3 regions of the Vibrio sp. Vb1554 genome follow, and region 3 is predicted to be linked to each of the others. Evidence: riboswitches for the same ligand, from Rfam matches in the RefSeq annotation. Region 3 holds a riboswitch; each other region holds the start of a gene.
What was found. Region 3 has a riboswitch for thiamine pyrophosphate ahead of thiD (bifunctional hydroxymethylpyrimidine kinase/phosphomethylpyrimidine kinase). Riboswitches for the same ligand answer to the same signal wherever they lie in the genome.
Positions count from the first base shown of each region.

Region 1 (10,848 bases), on a different contig from region 3:
ACTCAGCATAAAATTGGTCCAGGAATGAGGTTAGATGTCGGATTGATTGCTCCAAAGGCTGGAAAACGTGTTTATGTGCGTCAAATGAAAGGACGCTTCCCATTCCCTTTGTGCGAGTTTGACGTTGTTGAGTCTGACCTGTCGAACAACCAGAAACTGCCTTTATTACCTCTCAACCCTGTGCCAGCTCTCGATTTGAAAAATGCAGAGCAAATCGATTATGTGTTTGAGTGGGAGGGGGCGATCACTCCTGCTGATCAATCGGGCAAAGCGATCCCCCAATTCTGGCTGATGAACAAACGGGCTTGGGAAGGAATGAGCAAAGATAATATTCCAGCGCCGCTTTCAACATTGGAGATTGGAAAAACCTATATCTTCAACCTAAAGAACGTCACCCAATATCATCATCCTATTCATCTTCATGGACACACATTTACGGTTCTTGAGTTAGATGGCAAAAAACTCGACGAACCGTTTCATACCGATACGGTCTTACTTGGAAAAAACGGCAGTGCGAAAGCGGCATTTGTTGCAGATAAACCAGGGCGTTGGATGTACCATTGTCATGTAATTGAACATATGAAGACGGGTTTGATGGGGTACATTGAAGTAAAGTGACTCCTGTAACTTTTAAAATCTTGATAAGTTTTAAGCGCTATACTTTGCTGAATTCTAAGATTGTATAATCACTATTGCCGTAAATTTGATTACAATGTCGCCATTAACTTTTCTGGGGGAATTATGGGACAACTATCCGTTTTGGGTTTTATTGCATTGGGTGGTGCATTTGGTGCATGTTCTCGTTACTTAATTTCTGAACTTTGTGTCATTTTATTGGGGCGTGGTTTTCCATATGGTACGTTAACCGTTAACGTTGTTGGCTCATTTATGATGGGCTTATTGATAGCAGCTTTCGATAATGAACTTTTGGCAACGGAACCTTGGCGACAAGTGATTGGCTTGGGTTTTTTAGGGGCACTAACGACGTTTTCCACCTTCTCGATGGATAATGTGTTGCTTATGCAGCAGGGCGCTTTCTTTAAGATGGGGTTGAACGTATTGTTGAATGTAGTGTTAAGTATTTCAGCGGCGTGGATAGGCTTTCAATTATTGATGCGCAGCTAGCAAAGTAGTTAAAAATTGAACAGGTCGGCTTGGTTTCACCAAGCCGTTTTTATATACTGACATCACTTGTCGGAGTGCCATAAGGCTGAGACCGTTAATTCGGGATCCGTTGAACCTGATCAGATTAGAATCTGCGAAGGGAACAAGAGAAGATATTCACACCGGAGCTCTTTCTGGTTGATCTATCAAAAGTCGAATGTTGTTACAGGCAAATATCGTAAGCTTTAACTAGCCTTAATTTGACTCCTCTTGTCGCATCTATCCGCCAAGCATTTTTATCCAATTACTTTTTATCTAGTATAACAAAGCAAGGAAAAATGCTATGTCGAGTCGCAAACAAGCGAGACTGGAAGCAAAACAGTTCATTGATACACTCTCGGTACAACCGTACCCCAATTCAAGCAAAGTCTACGTAGAAGGCTCACGTCCAGATATTCGTGTGCCAATGCGTGAAATATCACTCGCTGATAGCCTTATTGGAGGCACAAAAGAAGCGCCTATTTTCGAGCCTAATGAGCCAGTACGCGTTTACGATACCTCGGGTGTATACACAGATCCAGAGCACACCATAGACCTCTATAGCGGCTTACCTAAGCTGAGAGAAGGGTGGATTGAAGAGCGTGCCGATACTGAGCTACTTGATGAAGTAAGCTCGGTGTACACCAAAGAACGCTTAGAAGACGAAACACTAGACGATCTTCGTTACGGTAATCTACCACGTATTCGACGTGCCAAAGATGGCCATTGTGTGACCCAATTGCACTATGCTCGCAAAGGTATAATCACCCCAGAAATGGAATACATCGCCCTGCGTGAAAATATGGGGCGTGCTCAATACCGCGATGAAGTGCTGAATCAACAGCATCCGGGTCAAAGCTTTGGAGCGAATCTTCCAAAAGACATTACCGCCGAGTTTGTGCGTAAAGAAGTCGCCGAAGGTCGCGCGATTATCCCTTCCAATATCAACCACCCAGAATCCGAACCAATGATCATTGGACGTAACTTTTTGGTCAAAGTGAACGCCAACATCGGTAACTCATCGGTCACTTCTTCGATTGAAGAAGAAGTAGAGAAACTAGTGTGGGCAACGCGCTGGGGTGGAGATACCGTTATGGATCTCTCTACTGGACGTAATATTCACGAAACTCGCGAGTGGATTCTACGTAACAGTCCAGTTCCGATCGGTACCGTACCAATGTATCAAGCGCTTGAGAAAGTGAATGGTGTGGCGGAAAACCTTAACTGGGAAGTGATGCGCGATACTCTGATCGAGCAAGCAGAGCAGGGCGTTGATTACTTCACCATCCATGCCGGTTTACTACTGCGCTATGTACCGATGACGGCAAAACGCGTTACTGGCATCGTCTCTCGTGGTGGTTCTATCATCGCGAAATGGTGTTTAGCGCATCACCAAGAAAGCTTCTTATATACTCACTTCCGAGAGATCTGTGAAATCTGTGCTAAGTACGATGTCGCACTATCTCTTGGTGATGGTCTGCGTCCTGGCTCGGTTGCTGATGCTAACGATGAAGCGCAATTTGCAGAGCTTCGTACTCTTGGCGAATTGACCAAGGTTGCGTGGGAATACGACGTACAGGTGATTATTGAAGGCCCTGGTCATGTTCCAATGCATATGATCAAAGAGAACATGGAAGAGCAGTTAGAGCACTGTCATGAGGCTCCTTTCTATACTCTTGGTCCATTGACGACAGACGTCGCTCCTGGTTACGACCATATTACTTCAGGTATTGGCGCTGCCATGATTGGTTGGTATGGCTGTGCAATGCTTTGCTACGTAACTCCTAAAGAGCATCTTGGTTTACCAAACAAAGAAGACGTGAAAGTAGGCATGATCACTTACAAGCTTGCTGCGCACGCCGCTGATTTGGCGAAAGGACACCCTGGTGCACAAGTTCGTGATAACGCGCTTTCTAAAGCTCGCTTCGAGTTCCGCTGGGAAGACCAATTTAACTTGTCGCTCGACCCAGATACCGCGCGTGCTTTCCATGATGAAACCTTGCCTCAAGAGTCTGGAAAAGTTGCTCACTTCTGTTCGATGTGCGGACCAAAGTTCTGCTCTATGAAGATTTCGCAAGAGGTACGAGAGTACGCAAAAGATACTGAGCAAGTTGCTGCGGACCAAGCTATATCGATCAAAATGCTGGATGATCCTCTTGAGGGGATGCGTCAGAAATCGCAAGAATTTAGAGATACAGGTTCTGAGTTATACCACCCAGCAGCACATGCCGAGGTAAGTGGCTAATGAGCAAAATCCTTATTCCGTCATCATTGATTGAACTGACAGGTTTAGTTCAGCAATGTTTGTTGTTGGCGAAAGAACAGGGTTTTAACATTGAAGACATTGAGTTGGGTGTGAGCCCAACTCAATCTATTCAGCTTGTTCGTGACCAACAGACTACGCACATAACGACAGACCTTATTGATGGTTATGACTCTGAGCATGAGAGTTCATTTGTGCTCTATTACCGCTCTGCTTTGTCGGTAGAAGCGTGTGCTAAGCAACCGTCGAAAGCGATTTATATTGGCATTGCTGATACGCAGGTATCCGATGAAAAGGAGAAAGTGCTTCAGCTTGATATCTGGCGTCACCCAATTAACAACGAAGTGAGAGCGCTTTCCGTTAAGTCCAAATTCAACGCAATGTTCGATCCCGAACATCATCTTGCTTGGATAGTAACGCTGACAGTACTCGATTTTCCTATCGAAGATGCGTTAACACTTGCTCGAGGAATGCTAACTCAACAAGCGAATGTTTCACGTGAAACACTGTTTAATGACAACCTTGACGAGGGACGAACTACTCAGTGGGCTGCCCAATTTGATGATTTCCCCACACCTGTACTGGAGGATAACCGACTAGGTATTCAAGTTGGTTGGTCTGCACAAGGTGAGAGCGTTAGCTTTCCAACTCTAACTAAGCAAAGTCTAGGGCTCTATCCAGTCGTTGATGATGTTGCTTGGATTGAGCGTCTACTGCCACTAGGCATCAACACTATTCAACTGCGAATCAAGAACCCACAACAAGCCGATTTAGAACAACAGATCATTCGAGCAATTGAGCTAGGTCGTCAGTATCAAGCACAAGTGTTCATCAATGACTATTGGCAGTTGGCAATCAAGCATGGCGCTTATGGTGTTCACCTAGGACAAGAAGACATAGAAGAATCGAATTTAGCTCAGCTAACTAAAGCGGGTATTCATCTTGGTCTTTCTACTCATGGTTATTATGAACTACTGCGCATCGTACAAATTCATCCTAGCTACATCGCACTAGGGCATATTTTCCCAACCACCACTAAACAGATGCCATCGAAGCCACAAGGTTTGGTGCGCTTGGCGCTGTATCAAAAGCTGATTGATAGCATTCCTTATACAAATACAGAGGCTGCTTTCCGCCCTTCAAAAGACAAAGCAGTTAGTGACCATGTGCTTGGCTTTCCGACGGTCGCGATTGGTGGTATTGACCAATCTAATGCAGACCAAGTTTGGCAAACAGGTGTTTCTAGCTTAGCAGTAGTGCGTGCTATTACGTTGGCAGAATCACCTCAATCGGTCATCGAGTTCTTCGCACAACTGATGAAGGAAAGACAGCTAACGTTCACTGATCAGAATAGTGAGTTGGCGGATACCAAGAGAGGCGAGCATGCTCACGGATAAGCAGTTCCTTCGCTATCAGCGCCAAGTCGCTCTGCCTGAAATTGCCGAAATTGGGCAAAAGCGTTTGAGCAAATCGCATGTGCTGATCATCGGTTGTGGTGGGTTAGGGAGCGCAGCGAGTTTGTACTTGGCATCAGCGGGTGTTGGTAAATTGGTAGTGGTCGATGACGATGAAGTTGATAGCAGTAACCTACAACGTCAGATCATTTATCGTGAACAAGACCTACAAGTTGCGAAAACAAAAGCGACTGTAAAGCAACTGACTGACCTTAATTCTATGGTTCAAATTCGTGCCCTCAATAAGCGATTAGACAAAGCACAGCTTCAGCTTGAGGTGATACTAGCGGATGTGGTGCTCGACTGCACCGATAACATGCCAACGCGTCAGCTCATTAACCAAGTTTGTTTCGAGCAAAATACGCCGCTCATCTCGGCGGCGGCAATTGGTTGGCAAGGGCAATTCGCTGTCTTTGATTATCAAACGCAGATTGAACAAGAAGCAGAGAGTACAGCCTGTTACCGCTGTTTGTATCCGTTCGACGAATTACCGCAAACGCAAAAGTGCAGTGAGAGTGGTGTCGTCGGTCCGGTGGTGGGCACACTTGGCAACTACCAAGCGATAGCGGCAATTCAAAAACTGGCGACGGGAAAGTTTCATGTCGAGACTGCCAAGTTGCATCTGTTTGATGGGTTGAAACTGCAATGGCAAACCATGGCGATAAGCAAAGACAAACAGTGCCAAGTGTGTGCTCAGATTTAGCTTACGAGTAATAGGCAGAATTAAGAGAGTTGGAAGCAATGACGTTATCAGAACAACAAACAACACAAATGACCGCTGCTGACTTAGATGTGATCACTATTGTCATCAATGACCAGTCACATCAAGTTGCCAGTGAGTCGAATCTACAGCAAATCATTAGTCAATTTGCGCTGCCTGAAATTGGCTGTGTTTTTGCAATTAATAACAATGTTGTGCCGCGCAGTGAGTGGGCTAGCACAGTTCTTTCACAGGGAGATAGCATCTCTTTGTTTCAAGCGATCGCAGGGGGTTAAAGTCGATGCTTAAAATTGGTGATAAACAATTCGAATCAAGACTGTTTACGGGAACAGGGAAGTTTGCCAACAGCCGATTAATGGCAGAAGCGATTCAAGTATCGGGTTCTCAACTTGCGACTATGGCGTTGAAGCGTGTGGATGTGAACGACCAACAAGACGATATTTTGTTGCCGTTAGTACAAGCGGGTGTGAACTTATTGCCGAACACCTCAGGTGCAAAAAATGCTAAAGATGCTGTGTTTGCTGCACAACTGGCGCGAGAAGCGTTGGGTACTAACTGGCTAAAACTGGAAATTCATCCAGACCCGAAGTACTTAATGCCCGATCCAATTGAGACACTTGCAGCCGCTGAACAGCTGGTTCGTGAAGGCTTCATTGTCCTTCCTTACTGTCATGCTGACCCGGTTCTGTGTAAACGATTGGAAGAAGTAGGCTGTGCTGCGGTCATGCCATTAGGTGCGCCGATTGGTTCCAACAAAGGGATAGTTTCTCACGATTTCCTAGAGATCATCATCGACCAAGCCAATGTTCCTGTCATTGTTGATGCGGGTATTGGTGCTCCTTCACATGCCGCGCGTGCGATGGAAATGGGCGCGGATGCCGTTCTCGTTAATACTGCGATTGCAGCTTCGAGCGATCCTGTTGCGATGGCGAAGGCATTTAAGTTGGCGGTAGAGTCGGGGCGTATGGCTTATGAAGCCGGACTTGCTGGTAAGGTTTCTCATGCGGTTGCGTCGAGTCCACTGACGTCATTCCTAGATGAGCTTTAGCCCTAGATTGATTTAGCTAATAAGCGAGGAAAACATGAGCTTCGTTGAACAATTTAAGCAGCTTAATTGGGATGACATTTCGATGTCGATCTATGCGAAAACGGCAAAAGACGTCGAGCGAGCATTGAATAAACCCAAGCGTGATTTGGAAGACTTTAAAGCGCTAATTTCACCAGCGGCTGAAGCGTACTTAGAGCAAATGGCGCAGTTGTCATACTCGGCAACTCGCAAGCGTTTTGGCAATACCATGTCGCTTTATATTCCATTGTACCTTTCTAACTTGTGCGCCAATGCTTGTACTTATTGTGGCTTCTCGATGGAGAACAGAATCAAACGTCGTACCTTGAATCGGGACGAAGTGGTTGCAGAGGTCGAAGCAATCAAGCGCATGAAGTTTGATAGCGTATTGCTGGTGACTGGCGAACACGAAACCAAAGTGGGCATGAAATACTTCCGCGAAATGGTGCCGATGATTAAGCAACGTTTTAACTATTTAGCGATGGAAGTACAGCCACTTGATCAAGACGAATACGCTGAGCTCAAGACATTGGGTTTAGATGCGGTCATGGTCTATCAAGAAACGTATCACCCTTCGACTTACGCCGAGCACCATTTGCGTGGCAATAAGATGGATTTCGAATACCGATTGGATACACCCGATCGTCTTGCAAAATCGGGCATCGATAAGATCGGTATTGGCGCATTGATAGGGTTGGAAGAGTGGCGTACCGACTGCTTTTATGTGGCAGCGCACTTGGACTATCTTGAGCGCACGTATTGGCAGACTCGTTACTCAATTTCTTTCCCACGTTTACGTCCTTGTGAGGGCGCGCTACAACCCAAATCAGTCATGACGGATAAGCAACTTGTTCAGCTGATTTGCGCTTATCGTTTGTTGAATCCAGAAGTGGAGTTGTCATTATCGACTCGTGAATCACCAAAGTTCAGAGACAATGCATTACCGTTAGGTATCACCAGTATGTCTGCTGCATCTAAAACTCAGCCGGGTGGTTATGCGATGGATGATGTTGAACTCGAGCAGTTTGAGATCAGTGATGAGCGAAGTGCTGCTTCTGTGGAAGATATGATTCGAGCCAAAGGCTTTGATCCTGTATGGCGAGATTGGCACTCGGCGTATTCTGGTTAAGTAGCAAAGAAAGCCACTGGTCATCGTTATGTTTCACGTGAAACATAGGCAAAAAAAGAGGGTTGATGCAAAACATCAACCCTCTACTTTTTTCTAGCTTCTAGCTTCTAGCTTCTAGCTTCTAGCTTCTAGCTTCTAGCTTCTAGCTTCTAGCTTCTAGCTGTGTGCTACTGGTAGCGTTGCTTGACGAAGCCACTCTTTCACATCACCCTCAACAAGTGGGCTGATCTCATCCCATACCTTCTGATGGTAATCATTCAACCAAGCAAGCTCTGGACGAGTTAGCATATCAACGTTGATATTGCGCTTGTCGATTGGACAGCGTGTTAGCGACTCAAATGATAGAACAGGGAAGTCACCGTTAGTTGGGGTTTCAACAACAAGCTCTAGGTTCTCGATACGGATACCAAACGCATCCGCACGGTAGTAACCTGGCTCGTTGGATAGCACCATACCTTCTGTTAGAGGCACGTCGATTTGCTTCTTCGAAATGCTCGCCGGACCTTCATGAACACTTAGGAAGTGACCGACACCGTGACCAGTACCGTGATCGTAATCGTAGCCCTCCGCCCACAGGTGCTGACGAGCTAGCGTATCGATTTGGTAACCACGTGTGCCTTTCGGGAAACGTGCACGTGCAACACCGATGTGGCCTTTTAGCGCGAGAGTGAATTGTTTAATCATCTCTTGTGAAGGCTGACCGATCGCGATGGTACGCGTAATGTCTGTCGTGCCATCTAGGTACTGACCGCCTGAATCCACTAGGTAAAGTGTGTTCAGTTCTAGCTTGCCAGGTTCAGGTTGGTTCTCGTGATTATAGTGACACATCGCCGCGTTGCCACCTGCTGCCGAGATAGTATCGAAGCTAAGATCCATAAGTGTCGGGTCTTCGCTACGGAACGCTTCCAGTTTGTCTGCCAGCGTCGCTTCATCATGCAGGTTACCCGCAACGACTTCAGCATCTAACCAAGATAGGAACTTACTCATCGCTACGCCATCACGGATATGACATGCTTTCATGCCTGCGATTTCAACTGAGTTCTTCGCCGCTTTTGGCATTAGGCATGGGTCAGCTTTACTCACCACAGATGCGCCTGCGTTTTGAAGCACCAGCTTAAACCACGCGTTACTTGTCGCAGGGTCAACCAGTACATTCTTGCCAGTTAGGTTTTCTAGTCGTGCTTGCAATGCTTCTGGGTGATGAACCGTCACGCCGGCACCAACATGAGCGTCAAACTCAGCAGGTAGGCGAGCAGGATCTAGGAAGTATTCCACGCTTGAGTCTGAGTGCAGAATCGCGTGAGAAAGCAGAACTGGTAGACGTGATACATCAAGACCACGAACGTTGAGTAACCAACAGATAGAATCAAGTGCTGTGATCACTGCGCTGTCTGCACCGGCTTTTTTCACGAGCTCTGCGATTTCTTGGCGTTTGCTTTCACTTGACTGACCAACTGCTTCTGTTGCCATTAGGCGAACATCAGAAACCACAGGAGCAGGGCGGTCGTGCCACAGTTCATCAATTGGGTTGCTATCGAGAATCTTAAGCTCAAGTGCGCCAGCAAGTTTTGCTTGTGCCATGTCTAGCCAAGCAGCGTTGTGCATGCGAGGGTCGATTGCCACAGACGCGCCATTTGCAAGATGGTCTTTAATCCAATCTAGTGCAGGCTCTTCAATCAAGTGACGGTATTCGAATAGATCAGCAGGAACCTGCTTTGTTACTTGTACTGTGTAGCGACCATCAACAAAGATAGCGGCTTTGTCTTTGGTGATTACCGCAGCACCAGCAGAACCAGTAAAGCCAGTTAGCCAATGTAAACGCTCGTTGTGCGCTGGTACGTATTCACCCAAGTACTCGTCTTCATGAGGGACAAGTAGGGCATCAATATTATGTTGTGCTAGCCATTCGCGAATTGCATTCACGCGGCTTTGGGTATCGTTGTGCATCTGTGTTATTCCTTCAAATTACCGCTCCTTCATGCTCAGGTGTGGGAGCTGTTTCCATCTGCTTCATGCAGTTTACGATTCCATTGAGGTTCGCAATCACTTCAATAGAGTCGGAGTACAACTAGGCCATAGATGAGCCAAAAAGGACTACGACAGTTAAGCTACTCATTTTAGCCGCTAAGCGCAAATTGAGTGCGGTGTTTTTATCTAAGGTGATCGGTTTTTTGTGTGATCATCGTACGTAGCCAGCCTAATGCAGGGTCGTTTTCTCTATCTCGGTGCCAGAATAAAGTGTAAGCCATAGGTGGGAATTCTAACGGTAGTGGCAGCACGACCAAATCAAGCTGTTTGGCCGCAAGTTGCACAAAATGACTTGGCGCAGTAAAGATAAAGTCGGTGTATGAACATAAACTTGCGGCACTGTTAAAGTCGGGCACGGTGACGGCAATATCGCGGTCGGCGCCAATATCTGCAAGGCGATAATCCAGCAACCAACGGTCGTTGCCATCACAACGTACTTGTACATGGCGTAGGGCGAGATAGGCTTCCAGATTCCAAGGTTGTTTTAGCGCAGGGTGGTTTTTGCGAATGATGCACATTTGGTAATCACGATAAATTTCCAACTCGCAAATGTCATCGGGTGGTTGAAGAGTCAGCTTGGCATCGTTTATATCGATATCTTTTCCAGTTAAGCCTAAATCCAGTTCGCCGCGTTGAAGCATTTTAAATGTATTATCCGACCACGGGTGTGTGCTAATTGTCACGCCAGGTGCTTGTTGAAAAATCGCCGGTAAGAAATGGGGTAGAATGAGAGGGTAGACACTCTCTACCGCTGCTATTTGAAAACGGTATTCGCTGCTTTGCGGAGAAAACTCTTCGGGTTGAGTCAGCACTTCTAACTGATTTATCAACAGATCCAGTTTCGGTTTAAGAAACAATGCGCGCGGCGTAGGTGTTAATCCATGTGAGTTTCGAGTGAAAAGCGGGTCATCAAATTGAATGCGCAGTTTAGCCAGTGATTTACTTACGGCGGATTGGCTTAAGCACAATCGGTGGGCCGCACGAGTAACGTTTAACTCTTCAATCAGCACTTTAAAGCAGACCAATAGATTTAAATCGATACGA
Region 1 covers NZ_JAWPOJ010000043.1:18,596-29,443, reverse strand. The annotation lists gene R8N28_RS22135 (multicopper oxidase family protein) at 1-618, shown strand, start outside; gene crcB (fluoride efflux transporter CrcB) at 742-1,125, shown strand; TPP riboswitch at 1,186-1,284, shown strand; gene thiC (phosphomethylpyrimidine synthase ThiC) at 1,448-3,388, shown strand; gene R8N28_RS22120 (thiamine phosphate synthase) at 3,388-4,803, shown strand; gene R8N28_RS22115 (HesA/MoeB/ThiF family protein) at 4,790-5,563, shown strand; gene thiS (sulfur carrier protein ThiS) at 5,602-5,856, shown strand; gene R8N28_RS22105 (thiazole synthase) at 5,862-6,629, shown strand; gene thiH (2-iminoacetate synthase ThiH) at 6,664-7,776, shown strand; gene R8N28_RS22095 (aminopeptidase P family protein) at 7,933-9,723, opposite strand; gene R8N28_RS22090 (LysR family transcriptional regulator) at 9,927-10,848, opposite strand, start outside.
Region 1: linked by a shared signal. The riboswitch ahead of thiC (phosphomethylpyrimidine synthase ThiC) and the one ahead of thiD (bifunctional hydroxymethylpyrimidine kinase/phosphomethylpyrimidine kinase) in region 3 are both predicted to bind thiamine pyrophosphate.

Region 2 (10,848 bases), on a different contig from region 3:
GAAGGGGCATTCCAGCAGAAACCAGAAATGATTTGGGATGGGGCGCTGCGCCGCTTGACGCTGAGCTCGCAACAAGGCCCGTGGGCGTTGCAAAAATCGACCGCGGTGAAGGTCAATATCGACAAACAGATCGCGAACGTTCAAGCGCATTGTTGGTTGCAAGCGGAGTCGAGCGTATGTCTAACCGAAGACATTAGTGTCGGTAAGAGTGGCCAGGCGAAGTTAGCCATCAATGATTTTGATTTTGACCAAATCAAACAATTCCTGCCGCCAGAAACCAAGCTGCAAGGCTCGGTTAATGCACAGGCTTTTGCTAAATGGGCACCAGAGAAAAAGCCTGAAGTAACCTTAAGTGTCAATATGCCAAAAGGCCAAGTTGAACAAGCGCTTGAACAGCCAATTAAAGTCGGTTGGGAAAGCTTCAACTTTAAAGCAGCATTAGCGAAAGACAAGCTTGATGCCGAGTGGCTATTTGATGTGAAAGATAACGGCGACTTGTCTGGTAAGGTTTCTTTACTGAATGTCTCGACTGAAAAGCCCACTATTGATGGTAAGGTTTCACTCTCTACGTTCCACTTGGATTTCTTGGCACCGTTGATTGGTGAGTACAGCTTGTTTAAAGCAAACATGAATACTGACCTAGCGATATCAGGTGACGTTATGCATCCGAAGGTGAACGGTCAGTTCTTGATTGACCAAATGAAGCTACAGGGTGAAGTCACACCGATAGATATAAACTCAGGGCAGGTCGTCATCAACTTTAAAGGCCATCAAGCGGACTTGGATGCCGGAATTTTAACCCCGGATGGTGAGTTGAACGTTACCGGTGATGCCGACTGGCAGGACTTACAGAACTGGCGCACTAAAGCGCGTGTATTTGCTAAAGAGCTCAATGTTGATGTGCCTCCAATGGTAAAAATCAAAGTTGAGCCTGACATGACAATAGATGTGACCCCTCAGCTTGCGAAAATTGAGGGTGATATTAATTTGCCATGGGGAAGAATTGTCGTCGAAGAGCTTCCACCAAGTGCAGTAGGCGTATCGAGTGATACCGTTATTCTCGATAAAAACTTGCAGCCAGTGGACGATGTGGCTGCGATGCCGTTTGATGTGGAAACGAACATCAACATTAAAATTGGTGATGACTTCCAACTTGCCGCTTTTGGCTTAAAAGGTGGGTTGAAAGGGAGCCTAAACGTGACACAAAAAGACAAAGGTCCGTTCATCGTTGGTGAAGTGAATGTTGTCGATGGTTCTTATCGTTCGTTTGGTCAGGACTTATTGATTAAAGAAGGTAAGATTCTGATGAATGGTCCACCAGATCAACCTTACTTGTCTATCAAAGCGATTCGTAATCCAGACAATACCCAAGATGATGTCATTGCAGGGGTACAAGTGTCGGGCCCAGCATCTGATCCGAGTATAGAAATTTTCTCAGAGCCCGCGATGAACCAAGCCAATGCACTTTCTTATCTACTTCGTGGTCAAGATATTGATGGTGAAGCCGGTGGTAATGCAATGACGACTACCTTAATTGGTTTAAGCTTGGCGAAGAGTGGGCGTGTGGTTGGTGAAATCGGTGAAGCCTTTGGCGTACAGGATTTACAGCTGGACACTGCTGGGTCGGGCGATGACTCGCAAGTGACGGTGAGTGGTTATATTCTGCCTGGTTTGCAGGTGAAATATGGTGTCGGCATCTTTAACTCCCTAGGTGAGTTCACTGTGCGTTACCGATTGATGCAAGACTTGTATTTAGAAGCGGTATCTGGTGTAGATAGCGCCGTTGACCTACTCTATCAGTTTGAGTTCGATTAAAGTGCTTTAACCTAAGCATACACAGTCATGACTAAGGAGTGGTTATGCAGCATTTGATTTTTGTCTACGGCACGTTACGCAAGGGAGAGTACAACCATCAGTATTTGCGCTCGGCGCAGTTTCTTGGTTTACATGAAACGGATGCTCAATTTGCAATGTATGACTTAGGCCCTTATCCAGCGTTGTCTGTTGGGCAACGCTCGATTCAAGGTGAAGTGTATCTGATTGATGATGAAACCTTATCTGAGCTAGATAGGTTAGAAGATGTGCCAGTGGAATATCGCCGAGAGAGCATCGTTACGCCTTTTGGCCAAGCTTGGATCTACTTATATCAAGATACTGAGCAGTTAACCGAAGAAATCGCTTCCGGAGATTGGTGTCAAAAGGTGTGAGCTATACTGACATTATCAATAGCAACGAGCTAAACACTAAGGAGTCACGATGAAAACATTCGTAATTGGAGTAATGGCGTTGCTTCTTGCTGCATGCGCACAAACAACACTACCGACTTCGAATAATGTGACCGATTGGCAAGTGTTTGGTAAGCAGTCAGCTTTAGATGGATTACGGGAGTTATCTGAGGAGCGAATTGCGAAGCTGGATGATGTTAACCATGCGACGCCAGAACTGATAATGGCTTATCAAGCGGGTTACCAGCAAGGTAAACAAGAGTATTGCGAGCAAAGTGCTTATATGCTCGGTGTTATCGGGCGTCCGTATTTTGGCATTTGTGATGATGTTGACCCCTTCTTTCAACATGACTACGACGCTGGACGAATGTCTTCAGCAGGCGCACTTATCTAGTTGACACAGGTAAGATGAAAGCAAAAGAGCTGCCCTAGAGCAGCTCTTTTTAATTTTGTATCAGCAGTGATGCTTATTTTTTCTGAGCTCGCTCGTAAGATTCTAGGATTTCAGCTTTAGCGGCAGCAACATCTGCCCACCCATCCACTTTCACCCATTTGCCTGCTTCAAGCTCTTTGTAACGCTCAAAGAATTGCGTGATCTGCGCTTTCAGTAGTTCTGGGATATCGTCCACATCTTGGATGTGCTCGTACTCTTTCGAGATTTTTGAGTGGGGAACCGCAAACACTTTTGCATCTTCACCCGATTCATCTGTCATCTTCAAAACGCCAACAGGACGGCAGCGAATGACTGAACCTGGCATGAGTGGGTATGGTGTTGGTACCAATACGTCGACTGGGTCGCCATCAAGAGACAGGGTATTGTTCACGTAGCCATAGTTGCATGGGTAGAACATTGGTGCAGACATGAAACGGTCGACAAATACAGCACCAGAGTCTTTATCTACTTCGTACTTGATTGGATCTGCATTTGCAGGAATTTCGATAACGACATAGATATCTTCAGGCAGCGACTTGCCTGCTGGTACATGGTTTAAGCTCATTAGAATATTCCTTTTCATTAACGATGAGTCACACAAAAGCGGCTTCATCTGATGATAAATTCGCGTTTCACTTTAGCGACAAAAACGCGGCAGGTAAACACCTGCCGCGTTGGACAAAGGTCTGAAATTATTCTTCGTCGCGGTGCAGTTCAAGGAACTCTTCAACTTTGCGAACCATGTTCTTCGAACCCACAAAGAAAGGTACACGCTGGTGCAACTCAGTAGGCTTGATGTCCATAATGCGATTCACACCGTCCGATGCAATGCCGCCAGCTTGCTCAATGAGGAATGCCATAGGGTTACATTCGTAAAGCAGGCGTAGCTTGCCTTGTGGGTGGCTTTGTGTGCTTGGGTAAAGGTAGATACCGCCTTTCAGTAGGTTGCGGTGGAAATCAGCAACCAGCGAGCCAATGTAGCGAGAAGTGTATGGGCGACCGTCTTCTGGCACGTTTTCTTGGCAGTACTTGATGTACTTCTTCACCCCTTGAGGGAAACGAATGTAATTACCTTCGTTGATGGAGTAGATCTTACCATCATCAGGAATCATCATGTTTTCATGAGAAAGACAGAAGCTGCCGATAGATGGGTCGTAAGTAAAGCCGTTTACGCCGTTACCAGTTGTGTATACCAACATGGTGGAGGAGCCGTAAATCACGTAGCCCGCAGCCACTTGCTTGTGACCAGGTTGTAGGAAGTCTTCTTCAGTTGGTGGAGTACCGATTGGAGAAACACGACGGTAAATCGAGAAGATAGTACCAACAGAGACGTTCACATCGATGTTAGAAGAACCATCAAGTGGGTCCATCAGTACTACATATTTGGCGTTTTGGTTGAGTTCTTTATTGAACGCAACTGCTTCGTCTTCTTCTTCACTGGCAACGCCACACACTTGATCACGAGCTTCAAGCGCGGCTTTGAACTTATCGTTCGCGTAAACATCGAGCTTTTGCTGATCTTCACCTTGGACATTTTCCGTGCCTACAGCACCAGTGATATCACCGAGACCCGCTGCGTTGATTTCGCGGTTAACGATTTTTGCAGCTAAACGAATGGAGGCTAAAAGGGATGATAGATCACCGCTAGCGTGGGGGAAATCCGCTTGTTTTTCGACAATGAACTCGCCTAGGGTGCGCAGTCCTGACATGGTTAATCCTTACATTTTCATTTCATTGGGGGTAGTGCGCAAGTGAGCATCTCTTTATGGATGTTAAACGATTGCGCTGGATGTAAGTTTAAGTCGCAGATCTTTTTAATGGTAATGAAGTAACTGTTTGAGATCTCAATTTATTTGTAGACTTGTTTGAGGGATTCATCAGTAAGCAAGAGGTTGTACAGTCTGTGTTCAACCTTGTCATATTTGTGAAAGGGACTGCAAGAAGAAGGCTAAAGTCACTCGCTTTTCAGGCGGTAATCGCGATAATGAAAGCATTAAAAAACGCATTACAAGGTTTAGTTTATGCACATTCATATCTTGGGTATCTGTGGCACATTTATGGGCGGCGCAGCGATTCTAGCGCGCCAATTAGGACATAAAGTCACTGGTTCTGATGCCAACGTTTATCCGCCAATGAGCACACTGCTTGAGTCTCAAGGTATTGAAATTATTGAAGGCTTTGACCCGTCTCAACTCGACCCTCAACCAGATCTTGTGGTGATTGGTAATGCGATGAGCCGTGGCAACCCTTGTGTCGAGCATGTGCTCAACACTAACATGCGTTACACCTCTGGCCCGCAGTGGCTCAACGAGTTTTTGCTGCATGATCGTTGGGTATTGGCGGTATCGGGTACACATGGGAAAACGACCACGTCGAGCATGCTTGCTTGGATACTTGAAGATTGTGGTTATCAACCGGGTTTCTTAGTCGGTGGGGTACTCGGTAACTTCGGAGTGTCTGCTCGTTTGGGTGAAAGCATGTTTTTTGTCGTTGAAGCCGACGAATATGACAGTGCTTTTTTCGATAAGCGTTCTAAGTTTGTGCATTACCATCCTCGCACTTTAATCATGAATAACCTTGAGTTCGATCATGCTGATATCTTCGATGATCTAGAAGCGATCAAGCGCCAATTCCATCATTTAGTGCGAACTGTACCGGGCAATGGATTGATCTTAGCGCCGAGAAAAGATCAAGCGTTAGCGGATGTATTAGAGCGTGGCTGCTGGACTGAAAAACAGTTCTCTGGTGAGAATGGTGACTGGCAAGCGCACAAATTAGTGCTTGATGGCTCAAAATTTGACGTTGCGTTGCAAGGCGAGAAGGTTGGTTCCGTCGAATGGAATTTGGTGGGTGACCACAATGTGGATAATGCGCTGATGGCAATCGCTGCTGCACGACATGTTGGAGTCACTCCGGATCTTGCTTGCCAGGCATTAGGGCGTTTCATCAATACCAAGCGCCGTTTAGAGCTGAAAGGTGAAGAACAAGGTGTGACGGTTTACGATGATTTTGCGCATCACCCAACGGCAATTGAACTTACTGTCGGTGGTTTGCGTAACAAGGTAGGTGAAAAACGCATCCTTGCTGTGTTAGAGCCGCGTTCTGCCACCATGAAGCGTGGCGTACACAAAAACACACTTGCAGAGTCACTACACAGTGCAGATGAAGTCTTCTTGTTCCAGCCAGATAATATCGAGTGGTCTGTGCAAGACATTGCCGACCAATGCACACAGCCAGCGTTTGTCGATGCGGATATAGATAACTTTGTAGCCAAGATCGTCGAACGTGCGCGACCAGGTGACCAAATTCTAGTCATGAGTAACGGTGGCTTTGGTGGTATTCACGGAAAACTTCTTGAGCAGTTAAAACAAAAAGCCTGATTGATATGCAAAACAAAACACAACCCTCTCATAAAAAAGCCATCACGTTGGCATTAACGGGGGCTTCTGGTGCTCCCTATGGCCTTCGTCTTTTAGAATGCTTGGTTGCGGCGGATTATCATGTCTACGTTCTGATTTCTTCGGCGGCTCGTGTTGTGATGGCAACCGAGCATAATCTTAAGCTGCCAAGTGGCCCAGAAGCGGTGCAGCAAGCATTGGTAGAGCACCTGAACTGCAATCCCGATAACATCACCGTTTGCGGTAAAGATGACTGGTTCTCACCGGTTGCGTCTGGTTCTGCTGCACCAAAGCAAATGGTGGTTTGCCCATGTTCTGCGGGAAGCGTTGCGGCCATAGCACACGGTATGTCGGACAACTTGATTGAGCGCGCCGCTGACGTGGTGATGAAAGAGCGTGGGCAGTTGTTGCTCGTGGTTCGCGAAACACCATTCTCAACGCTGCATCTGGAGAACATGCACAAACTGTCGCAAATGGGCGTCACCATCATGCCAGCGGCTCCGGGCTTCTATCATCAGCCAAAGAGCATTGAAGACTTAGTGGATTTTATGGTGGCGAGAATTCTTGACCACTTAGGTATTGAGCAAGGTTTGGTGCCTCGTTGGGGTTATGACCAGCGTTCGTGAGCTGATTGTGTAACCACTCAAATACCTTTACAATCCATCCAACTCATCGGGGAGCAAACCCATTTAGCATTGAGTCAATCAATGCATTGGGGCGCTGAGACCTAAGTGTTTAACTAGGGACCCGTATTACCTGAACCAGATAATGCTGGCGTAGGAATTGAGTCTGGATATTGGAAGTCCTTAATAGCCGCCTCAAACCCTGTGCCGCTCAACTTATTTCTCTGAAATACTCATGGAGAGCGAGCAGTGAAACCCACTCTAAATCTGATTGCCCTAGCTGCAATCACCTCTACTTCAGCGTTTGCTGCTGAAAACCCATTAACTATTTATACCTACGATTCTTTTGCCGCAGATTGGGGGCCGGGTCCTAAAATCGAGCAAGCTTTTGAAGCAAAATGTGGCTGTGACGTTAACTTCGTAGCGTTGGACGATGGTGTGTCGATTCTGAATCGTCTTCGTCTTGAAGGCGGTAATAGCAAAGCGGACATCGTATTAGGTTTGGATAACAATCTGATGGCAGAAGCGAAGAAAACCGGTCTGCTTGTCGAGCACGGTGTGGATACGGCTAACACAGTGTTACCAAACGGTTGGAGTGACACGACGTTTGTACCGTACGATTACGGCTACTTCGCGTTTGTGTACAACAAAGAGAAACTGGCTAATCCGCCGAAAAGCATGAAAGAGCTGGTGGAAACGCGCGACGATCTGAAAGTGATTTACCAAGATCCACGGACTTCAACGCCGGGCCAAGGCTTGATGCTATGGATGAAATCTATTTATGGCGACGATGTGACGCAAGCGTGGCAGAAGCTAGCGAGCAAAACCGTAACGGTCACGAAAGGTTGGTCTGAGGCGTATTCTATGTTCCTCAATGGTGAGTCCGATTTAGTGCTTTCTTACACCACTTCACCTGCGTACCACTTAATTGCGGAAAACGATTCGAAGTTTGCTACGGCGAATTTTGCTGAAGGCCACTACATGCAAGTTGAAGTCGCCGCCAAAGTGAAAGGGGCAAAAAATTCAGAACTTGCTGATCAATTTATGAGTTTCATTTTAAGTGATGAGTTCCAATCGGCGATGCCAACGGGTAACTGGATGTACCCAGTCACTGACGTTGAGTTACCTAAAGGTTTTGAAACTTTGAGTGTTCCAAGCAAGTCGTTGAGCTTTAGTGCTGATGAAGTGGCAAAAATGCGTAAGTCTTGGATTCGCGAATGGCAAAGCGCATTGACGTTTTAGCTGACGTTTCCATCCTCATCTGAATGAGATAGGTTTTACCTTTGAATTCTGTTCCAAAAATAGGTTTAGGGGTCGCGATGATCATCGCGACCTTTGTTATTTCTGCCCTAGGTGCTTTGATTGTTCAAGCCCCTTCACTTGATGTGTCTGTGGTATGGGGCGACCCGTACTATCAACATGTCACCAAGTTCAGTTTCTACCAAGCGTTTCTTTCCACATTGCTCAGTGTTGGCTTTGCCATTCCAGTAGCGCACGCACTTTCGCGTCGCCAATTTATTGGTAAATCATTACTGCTTAAGCTGTTTGCATCGACACTGGTTTTGCCGGTTTTGGTTGGTGTTTTTGGGCTGTTAGCGATTTATGGCAACAGTGGTTTGTTGGCGCAGTGGTTGCAAAGTTTCGACACTAAACTGCCATTCTCTATTTACGGTTTGAACGGCATTTTACTCGCCCATGTGTTCTTTAATTTACCTTACGCGGCACGATTGCTTCTGCAAGCCTTGGAGTCTATTCCTGCCGAGCAGCATAAGCTTTGCGCGCATCTTGGGATGAGCCATTGGGATAAGTTTCGCTGGGTAGAATGGCCGCGTTTAAGGCAGCAGCTTCCCCACGTTTGTGGGTTGGTGTTTATGTTGTGCTTTACCAGTTTTGCCACTGTAATGGCGTTGGGGGGCGGGCCAAAATCCACCACCATTGAATTGGCCATTTACCAAGCGATTAAGTTTGATTTTGATTTACAAGCTGGGGCGTTATTGGCGCTGTGGCAGATGCTGTTATGTGGACTGCTTGCTATTGGAGTGCAGAAGTTAACAAGGCCTGTTTATATCAGTGCTGGAAGCACATCGGTACAGCAATATTTAACGAAGGATCATGGGTGGTCAAAAGCTTGGGATAGCTTTTGGATCATAGGTGCCTTTTTACTGGTAATACCGCCGTTATTGATGGTGTTACTGAGTGGCATCAACCAACAAGTTTGGACAGTATTAACCGATGAGCGTTTTTGGTCTGCGCTATTGAACTCCCTCAAAGTCGCCTGTGTCGCTAGCGCGCTTGCGGTCGCTGCAGGGGTGTCCATACTATTGACCAGTCGCCGTTGGCGGTTGCAGTACAAAAACACGCGAGCCGATCAGATTGAGTTAATCGGCACCATTATTTTGGTGACTCCAGGTCTGGTGATTAGCACCGGTTTATTCTTATTACTGCGCGCATTTACCGATGTTTTTAGCTTGGCATTTTTTGTCGTGATTTTGGTGAACGGTTTGATGGCTTTGCCTTACGTGATCAAAACGCTAGCGCAGCCAATGCTGCACATTGAACAACAGTATCAGTATGTATGTGCCAGCTTAGGCATGCGTGGCTGGCAACGGTTTAAAGTGGTGGAGTGGCAGGCGCTACGCAAGCCGTTTGCACATGCGTTTGCGATCAGCTTTATGTTTGCAATAGGGGATTTAAGTGCCATCGCACTGTTTGGTGGACAAGAGTTTCGTACCTTACCTCTGTATTTGTTCCAGTTGCTTGGCAGTTATCAGATGGACGCAGCTGCGGTGGTGTCGGTGACCCTATTGTTGTTGAGTGTGGGCTGTTTTGCCTTGATTGAGAAAGTATTGAAAACGAAGGAGAGAGCGTAATGTTAGTGTTGGATGATGTGCAGTACACCTACCAACGTGAACTGTTTCGTTTTGACTTAACGATTGAGCAAGGACAGATTGTATCGCTGATGGGACCAAGTGGGGCAGGGAAGTCAACCTTGCTGGCGTTGGTGGCAGGATTCATCCATCCTGGCTGTGGTGATATTCGTGTTGATGGTGAGTCCATTGTGCGTAAAGAGCCTTATCTGCGTCCGTTCTCTATGTTGTTCCAAGAGCACAATTTGTTTGCTCACTTATCGGTGCGTGACAACATCGGTTTGGGCTTACACCCAGGGCTAAAGCTTACGGTGGACCAAAATCGTCAGATTGAACAAGCCGCGCAGCAAGTTGGTGTTGCAGAGTACCTCGACCGTTTGCCAGAGCATCTTTCTGGTGGCCAGCGTCAACGTGTTGCCTTAGCGCGTTGTTTTGTTCAGCCTCATCCCATGTGGCTATTGGATGAGCCGTTCTCGGCGCTTGATCCGGTGTTGCGTGAAGAGATGCTGAGCTTGGTAAAAAAACTCGCAGCAGAGCGGGGAATAACCGTATTGATGGTCACGCACCATTTAAGCGATGCCAAAGCGATTGCCAGCCACTTTGTGTTTGTGGCAGATGGTAAAGTGGAAGCCGCGGGTGATATGTCTGCATTGAGTGAACAGCATGCTAGTGAGAAGCTTGCGGCATTTATCCGAGCAGCATGCTAGTGCCTGATAGTTGCTAGGTTATGCTTCTCCGCAACACAAACCATGCTGAGGTCCAAATTCAAATTGAGATCTTAAGCTCATGATATGGTCAATCATTGCTTGTACACGCCGTGGGCGGTTTGCTCCAGGACGATAGACTAAATAAATAGGCATTGGTACCGTGTGCCATTGCGGTAACACTCTGACTAAGGTGCCACTTTCTAGCTCTTGCGTCATGTTCTGCACAGGTAAGTTAGCGATGCCTAGTCCTTTAAGTGCGCCTTTCAATATTGCTTCTACAGTTGTACTTGAGAAGTTACTGGTTATTGAAACATTGACGGTATTATCGTGTGAGATCAGCGTCCAAGGCCCTATTTCTGAAACATATTGATACCTCAAACAGTTGTGTTTTGTCAGATCTTCTGGCGTTTCAGGTACGCCGAACTCAGCTAAATACTCAGGGCTAGCAGCCAGGACTCGAGTGGTATAGCCTAATTTTTTTGCGATCAATCGATCATCAACTATCTGACCGACTCGAATTGCCATATCAAAGCCGTGTGAAAACAGATCAACAAAATCGTTCGATGCTTCTAACGCAATTTGTACTTTTGGCCAT
Region 2 covers NZ_JAWPOJ010000015.1:61,505-72,352, reverse strand. The annotation lists gene R8N28_RS13885 (translocation/assembly module TamB domain-containing protein) at 1-1,815, shown strand, start outside; gene R8N28_RS13880 (gamma-glutamylcyclotransferase) at 1,860-2,207, shown strand; gene R8N28_RS13875 (DUF2799 domain-containing protein) at 2,257-2,619, shown strand; gene ppa (inorganic diphosphatase) at 2,693-3,223, opposite strand; gene fbp (class 1 fructose-bisphosphatase) at 3,351-4,367, opposite strand; gene mpl (UDP-N-acetylmuramate:L-alanyl-gamma-D-glutamyl-meso-diaminopimelate ligase) at 4,680-6,038, shown strand; gene R8N28_RS13855 (flavin prenyltransferase UbiX) at 6,044-6,682, shown strand; TPP riboswitch at 6,720-6,856, shown strand; gene thiB (thiamine ABC transporter substrate binding subunit) at 6,929-7,921, shown strand; gene thiP (thiamine/thiamine pyrophosphate ABC transporter permease ThiP) at 7,963-9,549, shown strand; gene thiQ (thiamine ABC transporter ATP-binding protein) at 9,549-10,253, shown strand; gene R8N28_RS13835 (LysR family transcriptional regulator) at 10,272-10,848, opposite strand, start outside.
Region 2: linked by a shared signal. The riboswitch ahead of thiB (thiamine ABC transporter substrate binding subunit) and the one ahead of thiD (bifunctional hydroxymethylpyrimidine kinase/phosphomethylpyrimidine kinase) in region 3 are both predicted to bind thiamine pyrophosphate.

Region 3 (10,848 bases):
TGAGTTTGTGCGTGTGTCTTGGGATGAGGCTTACAAGCTGATCCACGAACAGCACATGCGAATTCGCAAAGAATACGGCCCGGCTTCTGTGTTTGCAGGCTCTTACGGCTGGCGTTCAAGTGGCGTGCTGCACAAAGCACAAACCTTGCTGCAACGTTACATGAGCATGGCGGGCGGCTATTCAGGCCACTTGGGTGACTACTCAACGGGTGCTGCGCAGGTCATCATGCCGCACGTTGTGGGCTCTATCGAAGTGTACGAGCAACAAACTACGTACCCAGTGGTATTAGTGCACAGCGATGTGGTTGTGCTTTGGGGCTTAAACCCGATCAACACTCTAAAAATCGCGTGGAGCTCAACAGACTGTGCTGGTCTTGAGTTCTTCCATCAATTGAAAAAATCAGGCAAGACGGTCATTGCGATTGACCCTATTCGTTCTGAAACCATCGAGTTCTTTGGTGAGAATGCGGAGTGGATTGCTCCTCACCCAATGACCGACGTGGCAATGATGATGGGCATCGCACACACCTTAGTGAAACAAGGTAAGCACGATAAAGCCTTCCTCGATAAATACACCGCAGGTTACGACAAGTTTGAAGCGTACCTGATGGGCGAAGAAGACGGCGTAGAAAAATCAGCAGAATGGGCATCACAAATCTGTGGCGTACCTGCGAAGCAACTTGAGCTACTGGCTGACATCTTCAGTAAAAACCGCACCATGCTGATGGCGGGTTGGGGCATGCAGCGCCAACAATACGGTGAGCAGCGTCACTGGATGCTGGTTACACTGGCAACGATGTTGGGTCAAATCGGTTTACCGGGCGGTGGTTTTGGTTTCTCTTACCACTACTCAAACGGTGGTAACCCTGCTCGTGATGCTGGCGTACTTCCTGCGATTTCGGCATCGCTGGGTGGCGGCTCTTCTGCGGGGAACGACTGGGCGGTGTCTGGCGCGGTGCAAAGCTTCCCTGTAGCGCGTATTGTCGAGGCGTTGGAAAACCCAGGTCAATCCTACCATCATAACGGTCATGAACTGACGTTCCCGGACATCAAGATGATTTGGTGGGCCGGTGGTGCGAACTTTACTCACCACCAAGATACCAACCGCTTGATTAAAGCATGGCAAAAGCCTGAACTGATCGTGATTTCAGAGCCTTACTGGACGGCGGCTGCGAAGCACGCGGACATTGTTCTGCCAATCACCACATCGTTCGAGCGTAACGACTTAACGATGACGGGTGACTACAGTAACCAACACTTGGTGCCAATGAAGCAAGTGGTTGAGCCGCAAGGTGAAGCGCGTAATGACTTCGATGTATTCGCGGACATGGCAGAGATGCTAGCTCCGGGTGGCCGTGACGTATACACTGAAGGTAAAACCGAAATGGAATGGCTGTACGGCTTCTACAAGGCGGCGCAACAAGGTGGCCGTGGCTCTCGCGTAGCAATGCCGAACTTCAGCAAGTTCTGGGAAGATAACCAACTGATCGAGATGAAGTGGAACGAGAAGAACGCACAGTTTGTTCGTTACGCAGATTTCCGTGAAGACCCGATCATGAATCCACTCGGTACACCAAGTGGTAAGATCGAAATCTTCTCGAAAACCATTGAAGGTTATCAGTTGGAAGACTGTCCTCCACACCCAACGTGGATGGCACCAACCGAGTACACTGGCAATGCAAAAGACGGCGAGTTGCAGCTAATGACCGCGCACGCAGCGCATCGTCTACACAGCCAGTTTAACTACGCGAAGATTCGCGAAGAGTACGCAATTGCAAACCGTGAACCTATTTGGATTCACCCTGAAGATGCGAAAGCGCGTGGTATTAAAACGGGCGATTTAGTTCGTGCGTTTAACAACCGTGGCCAAGTATTGGTAGGTGCAGAAGTGACTGACCGAATCAAGCAAGGTTCAGTGTGTATTCATGAAGGCGGCTGGCCGGATCTGGATCCGAAAACCGGCATTTGTAAGAACGGCGGTTGTAACGTGTTAACGTTGGATATTCCGACCTCTCGACTTGCAAACGGCTGTGCGGCGAACTCGGCGCTGGTTCGTATTGAAAAATACACTGGCCCAGAATTAGAACTAACAGCGTTTGAACCACCAAGAAATGGTTAGAAAAAAGTAGCGTTTTAAAGCAAGAAGCCAGCGAATCGCTGGCTTCTTTTTTATCTAGTAATCGTTCACATTAGCGCGAAGCGAGAGAAACAAATGGCATCTGTTTCTTAATTTGAAATGTCGGGAGTAAAGTAAATACAATCGCGACAAACAAGACTGAGCCTATTAAATCTTCAGGGCGATGCATCCCCAGCCATAAGCGGCTATATGCGACGCTCATTCCCCACATCCATAATGACAGTGCAGAGATATAGCACTTGTTCTGTAAGAACAACCCGCCAAAGAAAGCCAAACAAATCGAAACGAAAATCGTATGGCCGGATGGGAAAGAATAGTCTTTCTCGCCTTGCCAATGGCGCGTTCGCCAATCACTGACGTGTTCAGAAATCTGGTTAATTACGTTGGCTTGCTGCTTTGTATCCAACTGATAAAACGCGTCTGGGTGCTCAATCAATTGTTCTGCTGCGAGCAATTCCGTGTAGGGACGCGGGCTTTCTGTCATCAGTTTTAGCCCCGTTTTGCTGGCAAAACCAATCACCAGTAACAACCCTAACATTGAGAGTTTTTGTATCCACTCAATGCGACTTGGTTTAAAGCGAAATAAAGAAAGCAGTAGCAGTGTTAACGTAATTAAAAAGCCTTTGCTACCAGCAGAATCTGTGAGCAAAGTAAAAGTAATACCCAGACTTTCCGGCACCTGTGAAGTGAGATTGTGATAAGAGCCAAACAGCGACATTGGGATGATGCCAAGAACAAACAAGGCGAGCATCATCAATCCATATTTTTTGGTTTTCATTGAGAGCGTTTTGTTTTTATTGAGGGTTATTCAACCACGTGAAAATAAGGGGCTTATCTTACGTTATCTGGCGTGAAAAACTTATCAACGCTCTGTCAATTCGAGCGTGAAAGTGACATTGCAGCTCTTCGTTGTGAAAGGAGAGGTTGTTGAAAGTACTGAAAGGCAAACGCGCTCATCCATAAGCGCTTTGTTCAGGCGTGAGCAAGGTTAGCTCATCAACCCTAATAAATATTCTGATGCGGCTTTTGGATCTTCTGCGTGGCAAATCGCTGAAACCAAAGCTAAGCCATGAACACCAGTGGCGCTGAGTTGCGGAATGTTACTTTCGTTAATGCCGCCAATGGCAACAATCGGCAGTGAAGTCGTCTCTAACGCCATCTTCAAGCCATCAATACCCCAGAACTTCTTGGTGTTGGTTTTGGTCGGCGTCGCGAAGATTGCGCTCAAGCCGATGTAATCAATCGGAAGAGAGTCCGCTTCTGCAAGCTGCTCTTCATTTTCGATGGATAAGCCGAGGATTTTGTTTGGTCCAATCAACTCACGAGCGATAGTTGCGGGCATGTCTGATTGCCCGAGGTGAACCCCATCGGCATCAACTGCCAGTGCAACATCAACGCGGTCATTGATGATCAAAGGCACATTGGTATCTTTAAGGATGTCTTTCACGGCTTGAGCACGTTCGATAAACGCACGCACATCGCCGTGTTTTTCGCGGACTTGTACCATGGTGACCCCACCTTCTACCGCCTTTCTTACAACGTGTTTGAGAGTGGATAAATCTTGTTGGTCGTCGGTGACCAAATACAAACGATAGGTGTTCATTGTGTTTCCTTTCGCCTCCCACTTTCGTTGGAGTGAGAGGCGTTTAAAGCATTGAGAAGAGATTTATCTCACTTGTAATTTAAGGCGTGTTGCCAGTGTTTCTTCATCCAGTTGGTAAAGATCATCCAAAAGATGCATTTGCAAGCTACCTGGCCCTCGCGCTTGCTCAGCCGCAATTTCACCCACAACGCCCAGTACCGCCGCGGCAGCAAGTCCGGAGTGATCACCAACAGCAGCGAAAGCACCCGTCAGTGCCGTTAGTGTGCAGCCCATTCCGGTTACGTATGGCATCATCTCGTGACCGTTGTTTAGCTGCACAGTTTGCTCTTTCGTGATGATGTAATCAGTCTCGCCAGAAATCACCACACTTGCACCATACTCTGAAACTAAGAAGTTCGCTGCGCCAAGTGCTGCGTCGCTGCTGTCTAACGCATCGACGCCTTTGCTTTGTGCTTGTTCGCCAGCGAGACCGATGATTTCTGAGGCGTTACCACGAATGATCAACTTGTCGGCAAGGCGTGCGATCTCACGTGATGTCTCGGTACGTAGTGAGCTTGCTCCGCAACCGACAGGGTCGAGTACAACGATTTTACCGTTGGCATTGGCTTGCTCTACGGCATAGCTCATGCGCGGTGTCCAAACGCTGTCTAGGGTACCGATGTTGATAACCAGTGCGCCAGCGAACGACATCATCTCTGCCATCTCTTGTTTGGAGTGCGCCATGATTGGAGAAGCGCCGATCGCTAATAGTGCGTTTGCTGTGTTATTCATCACCACGTAGTTAGTGATGTTGACGACTAACGGCTTTTGCTGGCGTACTGCGGTTAATGCTTGGGTGATTTGTTCAATTAACATGAGACTCTCCGATTAATCTTGCTGAGCGTTCAGACCTTGTTGCCAGAATGCTACTTCCATACGCGTTGCGGTTTTGAATACCTGAATCAGGTTTTGACCGCGCTGGCTGTTGATATCAATTTCTGCTAGCAACTGATTAAAGTGTTCTGCCCCTTTTGCGACACCAGATTGGAATTCCTCACCACCGTAGAGGTTGATCCAACTTGCATATGGGTTGCCTTCGATTACGGTCTTTTCATCTTCAATCAGCACCTTACCGATTACGGCATAACCGATGGAGCATGGCGCTAGTGCCGCGTATAGATCAACAAGATCGCCCGTCATGCCAGCATCTAATACGTAACGGGTGTAAGCCACAGTGCCGAAATCTTCTGGCTCGTTTTCTAAGTCGGATTCTGTCAGTCCCCATTGCTCACAGTAAGTCACGTGGTGGGCGATTTCAGAATCGAGCAATGCGTGTACGCTTGGTAGGGCACGGCGCATGTCATCCAAAGTACGTGCTTTGTAGATCGCTAATGCGTAAGCTCGTGCGTACTGCTTTAGGAAAAGAAAATCCTGCTTTAGGTAATGCAGAAAACAAGGCTGAGCCAGAGTGCCTTGCGCCAATTGCTGCACGAAAGCATGCTCAGTGTATTCTTGCCAATCTTGGCGGCAAGCGTCGATCAAATCTTGGTATTTCATTATGAGTATCTCGTTATCAAAAGACCCTAGGCTTAGATCCTAAGGTCAGTAGAATTAGTCAAAGCTCGGTACGTAATCTTTCGCTTTTGGCAGTGTTTCGATGATGTTTTGTGAATACATGAACTGCGCATAATCATCGTAGCGTTTCAGATCTACTGCGGATGGACGAAGAGCGAAACGAGTTAGCGTGTCGTTCCAAGCGCGTTGGTTAAGCTCGTTGTTGAGCGTGTCTGGTGAATAAGCCACGAACTCTTTCCACGACTCTTTTGGATGGTTAACGATGTAAGTGGTCGCTTGCTCTAGTGCTTTGTTGAATGCCTTGATGGCTTCTTTGTCGTAGTTTTTTGCATTGGCTACGAAGACTAACTCGTCATACGCTGGCACGCCGTGTTCTTCAGGGAAGAAGGCCTTAGCTTTATAACCTTCTAGTGCCAGTTGGTTGGTTTCGAAGTTACGTAGACCGCCCCAAATCGCATCCACCTTGCCAGACGCAAGAGACGAAGACAGCGCCCAACCTACGTTGATGATTTGTACGTCAGAAAACTTCACGTTTTCTTGCGCTAGCATGGTGCCGATTGTCGCTTCTTCGTTGCCTGCGATCGCAATACCGATCTTCTTGCCTTTTAAGTCGCCAAGGTTTTCATTCTTACCGTTGTCCAACACCATCAACGTGTTGAGTGGCGTAGCAATCAAAGTCGCAGAGCGGATTAGTGGCAAACCAGCCGCGACATCGATGGTTAGGCTTGGTTGGTAAGAAATCGCCATGTCGACTTTACCCGCCGCGACCAACTTAGGTGGCGTGCTTGGATCTGCCGGCTCCTGAATGTTGACCTTCAAACCTTGCTCTTTGAAGTAACCACGCTCTTTGGCAATCACGATAGGACCATGGTTTGGATTGACGAACCAATCCAACATCAGTGTCATCTCTTTTTCAGCGGCAAGAACGTTGGTTGATACCACTGAAGCGAGTAGAGCAGCAGCGCTCATAAGTTTGTTTTTATTCACGGGGTTCTTCCTTTTCTTTCCCAATTTTCTTTGGTTATTTTCTGTAATTATTTGCTTTCCCAATTTTCTTTGGTTATTTTCTGTAATTATTTGCTTTCCCAAGGGATGGCTTTTTTCAATAACTTATCGGTGATGAAGTAGAGTGAGATAGACAGTACGGCGAGGATAAACAGCGCCGCAAACATCTCGTCAATGATCATGCGAGCGTTGGCTTGGAGCATCAGATAACCCAAGCCTTCGCTTGAACCTACCCACTCACCGACCACTGCTCCAATTGGCGCAATAACGACGGCAACACGAATACCTGAGGCTAAAGTTGGTAGTGCGGCTGGCAATTGAATATGACGAAGTAGCTGCCATTTAAACGCGCCCATGGTCTTGGCAAGGTCGAGGTAACCTGTTGGCGTATTGCGCAAGCCGTCATAGCAACATGTCGTGACGGGGAAAAAGATGATGATCGCCGCCATGACTACTTTTGATGCAATGCCGTAACCCAGCCAAAGCATGAGCACTGGCGCGATGGCGAACACAGGGATCGCTTGGCTAGCAATCAGAATAGGCAATAACCAACGCTTCAGCGGCTCGAACATCAGCATTTGCAATGCGAACAGCAAACCCATCGATAATCCAAGCGCCAAGCCAAATAAGATCTCTTGCGCGGTAACCCAAGTATGTTTGAGCAGGACATCGTAACGAGTGACCAATCTATCCAGCACTTCAATTGGTGAAGGTAAGATGAAGCTTGGCATGTCGAATATCACCACGACCAACTGCCACAATCCCAAGATCACCGCTGTGCTGATAACTAAGCGCAGAGCCGGATGGGTCACGCGTTCTTTTTTACTAATACGTGCCGAAACGGAGTTGTACTGAGTCATATCACTCATAGTCTTTCTCCAATTGATCCAAAATCGCTTGTTGAAGCGCGGCGCACTCTCCATCGAGAACTCGGGGCGGCTTGGAGTCTGGAACGACCAAGTGCTGAGCTTGCGCAGGTGTGCCTTGCAACACATAGAGTTGGTGAGCTAATCGCACCGCTTCTTGTGGGTCGTGGGTAATCAGAACAACCGTCTTATCTTTCAGCAATTCGGCAGACAAGGTTTGCAACTTATGACGAGTAACCGCGTCCAGTGCAGAGAAAGGCTCATCCATCAGAACTAGAGGCTTGTCTTGCATCAGAGTGCGAGCAAGGGCAACACGTTGTCTCATGCCGCCAGAGAGCTGAGCTGGCTTAGCATCCGCGTAATCGGCGAGTCCCACTTGGCTTAGTAAAATCAGTGCACGTTGTCTATTTTTCTCTGGTGCTTGCTCTTGAGAAAATCGAGAACTGAGGCAGACGTTGTCTAACACATTCAACCACGGTAGCAATAAATCCTGCTGAGCCATGTAAGCGATACGGTCATGCAGTGCAGCGCCATCCGTTGTGATGAGTTCGCCATGCCAGTCAACTTGGTCATCCAGCAGGCCAGCTAAGTAACGCAATATTGTGGTTTTCCCGCAGCCACTTCGTCCGAGTAATACCGTCCATTTACCGACGGGAATGGTCATGTTCATTCCTGCTAAAGTCGGTGTTTGGCTATCTTTGTATCGCAGACTAGCATCGGAAAGCTGAATGCCAATCGCGTTAGCGAACATAAGTATGACCCGCAAAAAAGTGGTTCACAGGGCCATGGCCTTTACCTACATCCAATTCATCAGCGTGTGCGATAGCTTGGCTGATGTACTGCTTACCCAGGTGCACCGCTTTGTGTAGGTTGTTGCCTTGGCCAAGATAAGACGCGATAGCAGAAGACAGCGTGCAGCCTGTGCCATGAGTGTTTTTGGTTGGAAAGCGTTTAGCGCTGATTAACTCGGCACTGTCTTGCATGATAAGCAGATCGTTGCTGTTTTCATTTTCTTCAAGGTGACCGCCTTTGAGCAGAATAGCTTTGGCGCCAAGCGCACGAAGGTCGGTAATCATATCGTTCATTTCAGATTCTGATTGAGGCATTGGCTTACCCGTCAATGCTGCGCCTTCGGGTAGGTTAGGGGTAATGATGTCTGCGAGCGGAATCAATTCTTCTTTTAAAGTGCTGATTGCCGACTGTTCCAGTAATAGATCACCGCTAGTGGCCACCATTACAGGGTCAATCACGAGGTGTTTTGGCTGGTATTGCTTAATTTTGTCTGCAACGACTTTGATGATGTTGGAATCTGCCAGCATGCCCACTTTGACTGCAACGATGTTGAGGTCGGTAAATACTGCATCAAGTTGGCTCTCTACATGGTCGAGAGGAATGGGGAAAATCGCAGAAACGCCTTGGGTATTTTGCGAAGTAATCGCCGTGATTACCGAGCAAGCAAAACTGCCGGTTGCGGACATCGCTTTGATGTCGGCTTGAATACCTGCACCGCCACCACTGTCTGAGCCCGCGATGGTCAATACGATAGGGGTAGGCAAGGCTGGCGTGTGATGTGAATGAGGTTGTGATTGCTGCGTCATGGTCGCTCCTACTACAAGACGTATAGGAACTGACTTTGACCGTTGCAGATAGATCGATTTTTCGATCGCTATCGCTTACCTAAGAGGGGCGACGAAAGGCAAAGTGTGCATAGTTCCCTACGTCAGTGCTAACTGAATCAGGTTCAACGGGTCTCGAATTTCGATCTCAGCCAACACTTGTCGTGTGGCCCCCCGACTATTTCGTTCGGATGATAGCAGGACCATTGCGGAAGGGATACGTTTTTTGAGCGTAATTATAATGAGTATTCAATTATGCGAGGTGAGTGATAAAGTAAGCACCTAAATGGTTTGCTGGGTGGAATTTACTAGTGCAACGCTCTGGTGAATGAGCAGAACCTGGAATATTTAATAAATAATCGTGGTCTCGTTAAGCAAGGATTAGCACAAAACAAGGTTAAAAAACTGTTAAAATTTAACGTATTGCCAATTTAACTTTGTTGAACTTTTTCACAGTTAATTAGGATGGCTAAGACGATCATCGAGCAAGGAGACTTCATGCTTAATTCTGTAACAGCGAAGTCAGTGATCGATCATGCGCTCTTTTTGGGGGCTGATTTCGCTGAACTATTCGTTGAACATCACCAAACCAACACTGTCCAGATCGCATCTGGTGAAGTGGATAAGGTTAACTCGGGTATCGATTTTGGTATCGGTATTCGTCTTTTTTTCGGTCATAAGGTGCTTTACGGTTACACCAACAGCACAGATGAAGCCGAACTAAAGCGCGTAACCTCGCTGCTTGCTGCAAAAGACAAGCGTGAGCAAATCGCGTCAGCGGGTTCTTTGAATTTGAACCGCTACCCAATCCAACATGGTTGCCGCATGCCACTAAGTAAGGATGCTAACCTAGATTCAAAAATCGCGTTTCTATTGAAAGTTGACCAAGCCGCACGTGCTGAGAGTGAGCATATCAGCCAGTTTATTGGCAGCGTGCTTCAGCGTGAACAACAAGTGTCTATCTTCAACTCAGAAGGTCTACACGTTGACGATACTCGTCATTACATCCGAGTTGCTGGTAATACCGTCGCTCAAAAAGGTAATGAGCAGTCTTCTGGTATGGAAGGTCCTGGCGCTCTTGCTGGTTGGGAATTCAGTGAACAGCTTGATGCCAAAGAGCTAGGTCAAACTATCGCGCAACAAGCGTTGGTAAAACTTGGCGCGGATGCTTGTCCATCGGGTGAAATGCCAGTGGTAATTGGTAACGGCTTTGGCGGCGTAATCTTCCACGAAGCGTGTGGTCACTTACTAGAAACCACTTCAGTTGCGAAGAAAGCTTCAGTATTCCACGACAAGATGGGCGAAATGGTTGCTCACACCGCGGTGAACGCAGTCGATGATGGCACCATGACCAACGAATGGGGCTCGATTCACGTTGATGATGAAGGTATGAAGACTCAGCGCACTCAGTTGATCAAAGACGGTAAGCTAACCAGCTTTATGGTCGATAAAATGGGTGGCATGAAGACAGGTTACGAACCTACGGGGTCTGGTCGTCGTCAAAACTACAAGTTTGCACCAACCTCGCGTATGCGTAACACCTTTATCGAAGAAGGCGAGCATTCACTTGATGACATGCTGGCAGGCATCGAGCGTGGTATCTATGCGAAGAAGATGGGTGGTGGTTCGGTTCAACCGGGTACGGGTGAGTTTAACTTTGCTGTTCGTGAAGCTTACCTCATTGAAAATGGCAAAATCACCAAACCTCTGAAAACAGCAACGCTGATCAGCACGGGTCCAAAAGTGTTGAAAGAAATCAGCATGGTCGGCAGAGACATGGCGCTTGCGCCGGGCATGTGTGGTTCAGTAAGTGGTTCAGTACCAACAACAGTCGGTCAGCCAACGCTGAAAGTCGATAACATTCTGGTAGGAGGCGGTAACTAATGAGCCAAGAACAACAACTTCTCAATGCGGTTGATTACGTCCTATCAGAAGCAAAACGCCAAGGTGCAGAAGCGGACGTCATTGTAAACCGCAACAGCAGCTTTTCTCTGAAAGCGAACCAAGGAAAGCTGGATGAGTACAAAGTAAGTTCAAGCCAAGTGCTGGGTGTTCGTGTTGTGAAAG
Region 3 covers NZ_JAWPOJ010000017.1:3,135-13,982, reverse strand. The annotation lists gene R8N28_RS14765 (molybdopterin guanine dinucleotide-containing S/N-oxide reductase) at 1-2,119, shown strand, start outside; gene R8N28_RS14760 (phosphatase PAP2 family protein) at 2,190-2,915, opposite strand; gene thiE (thiamine phosphate synthase) at 3,126-3,740, opposite strand; gene thiM (hydroxyethylthiazole kinase) at 3,804-4,595, opposite strand; gene tenA (thiaminase II) at 4,608-5,276, opposite strand; gene R8N28_RS14740 (ABC transporter substrate-binding protein) at 5,331-6,281, opposite strand; gene R8N28_RS14735 (ABC transporter permease) at 6,368-7,168, opposite strand; gene R8N28_RS14730 (ABC transporter ATP-binding protein) at 7,161-7,916, opposite strand; gene thiD (bifunctional hydroxymethylpyrimidine kinase/phosphomethylpyrimidine kinase) at 7,906-8,763, opposite strand; TPP riboswitch at 8,861-8,968, opposite strand; gene R8N28_RS14720 (TldD/PmbA family protein) at 9,280-10,665, shown strand; gene R8N28_RS14715 (TldD/PmbA family protein) at 10,665-10,848, shown strand, end outside.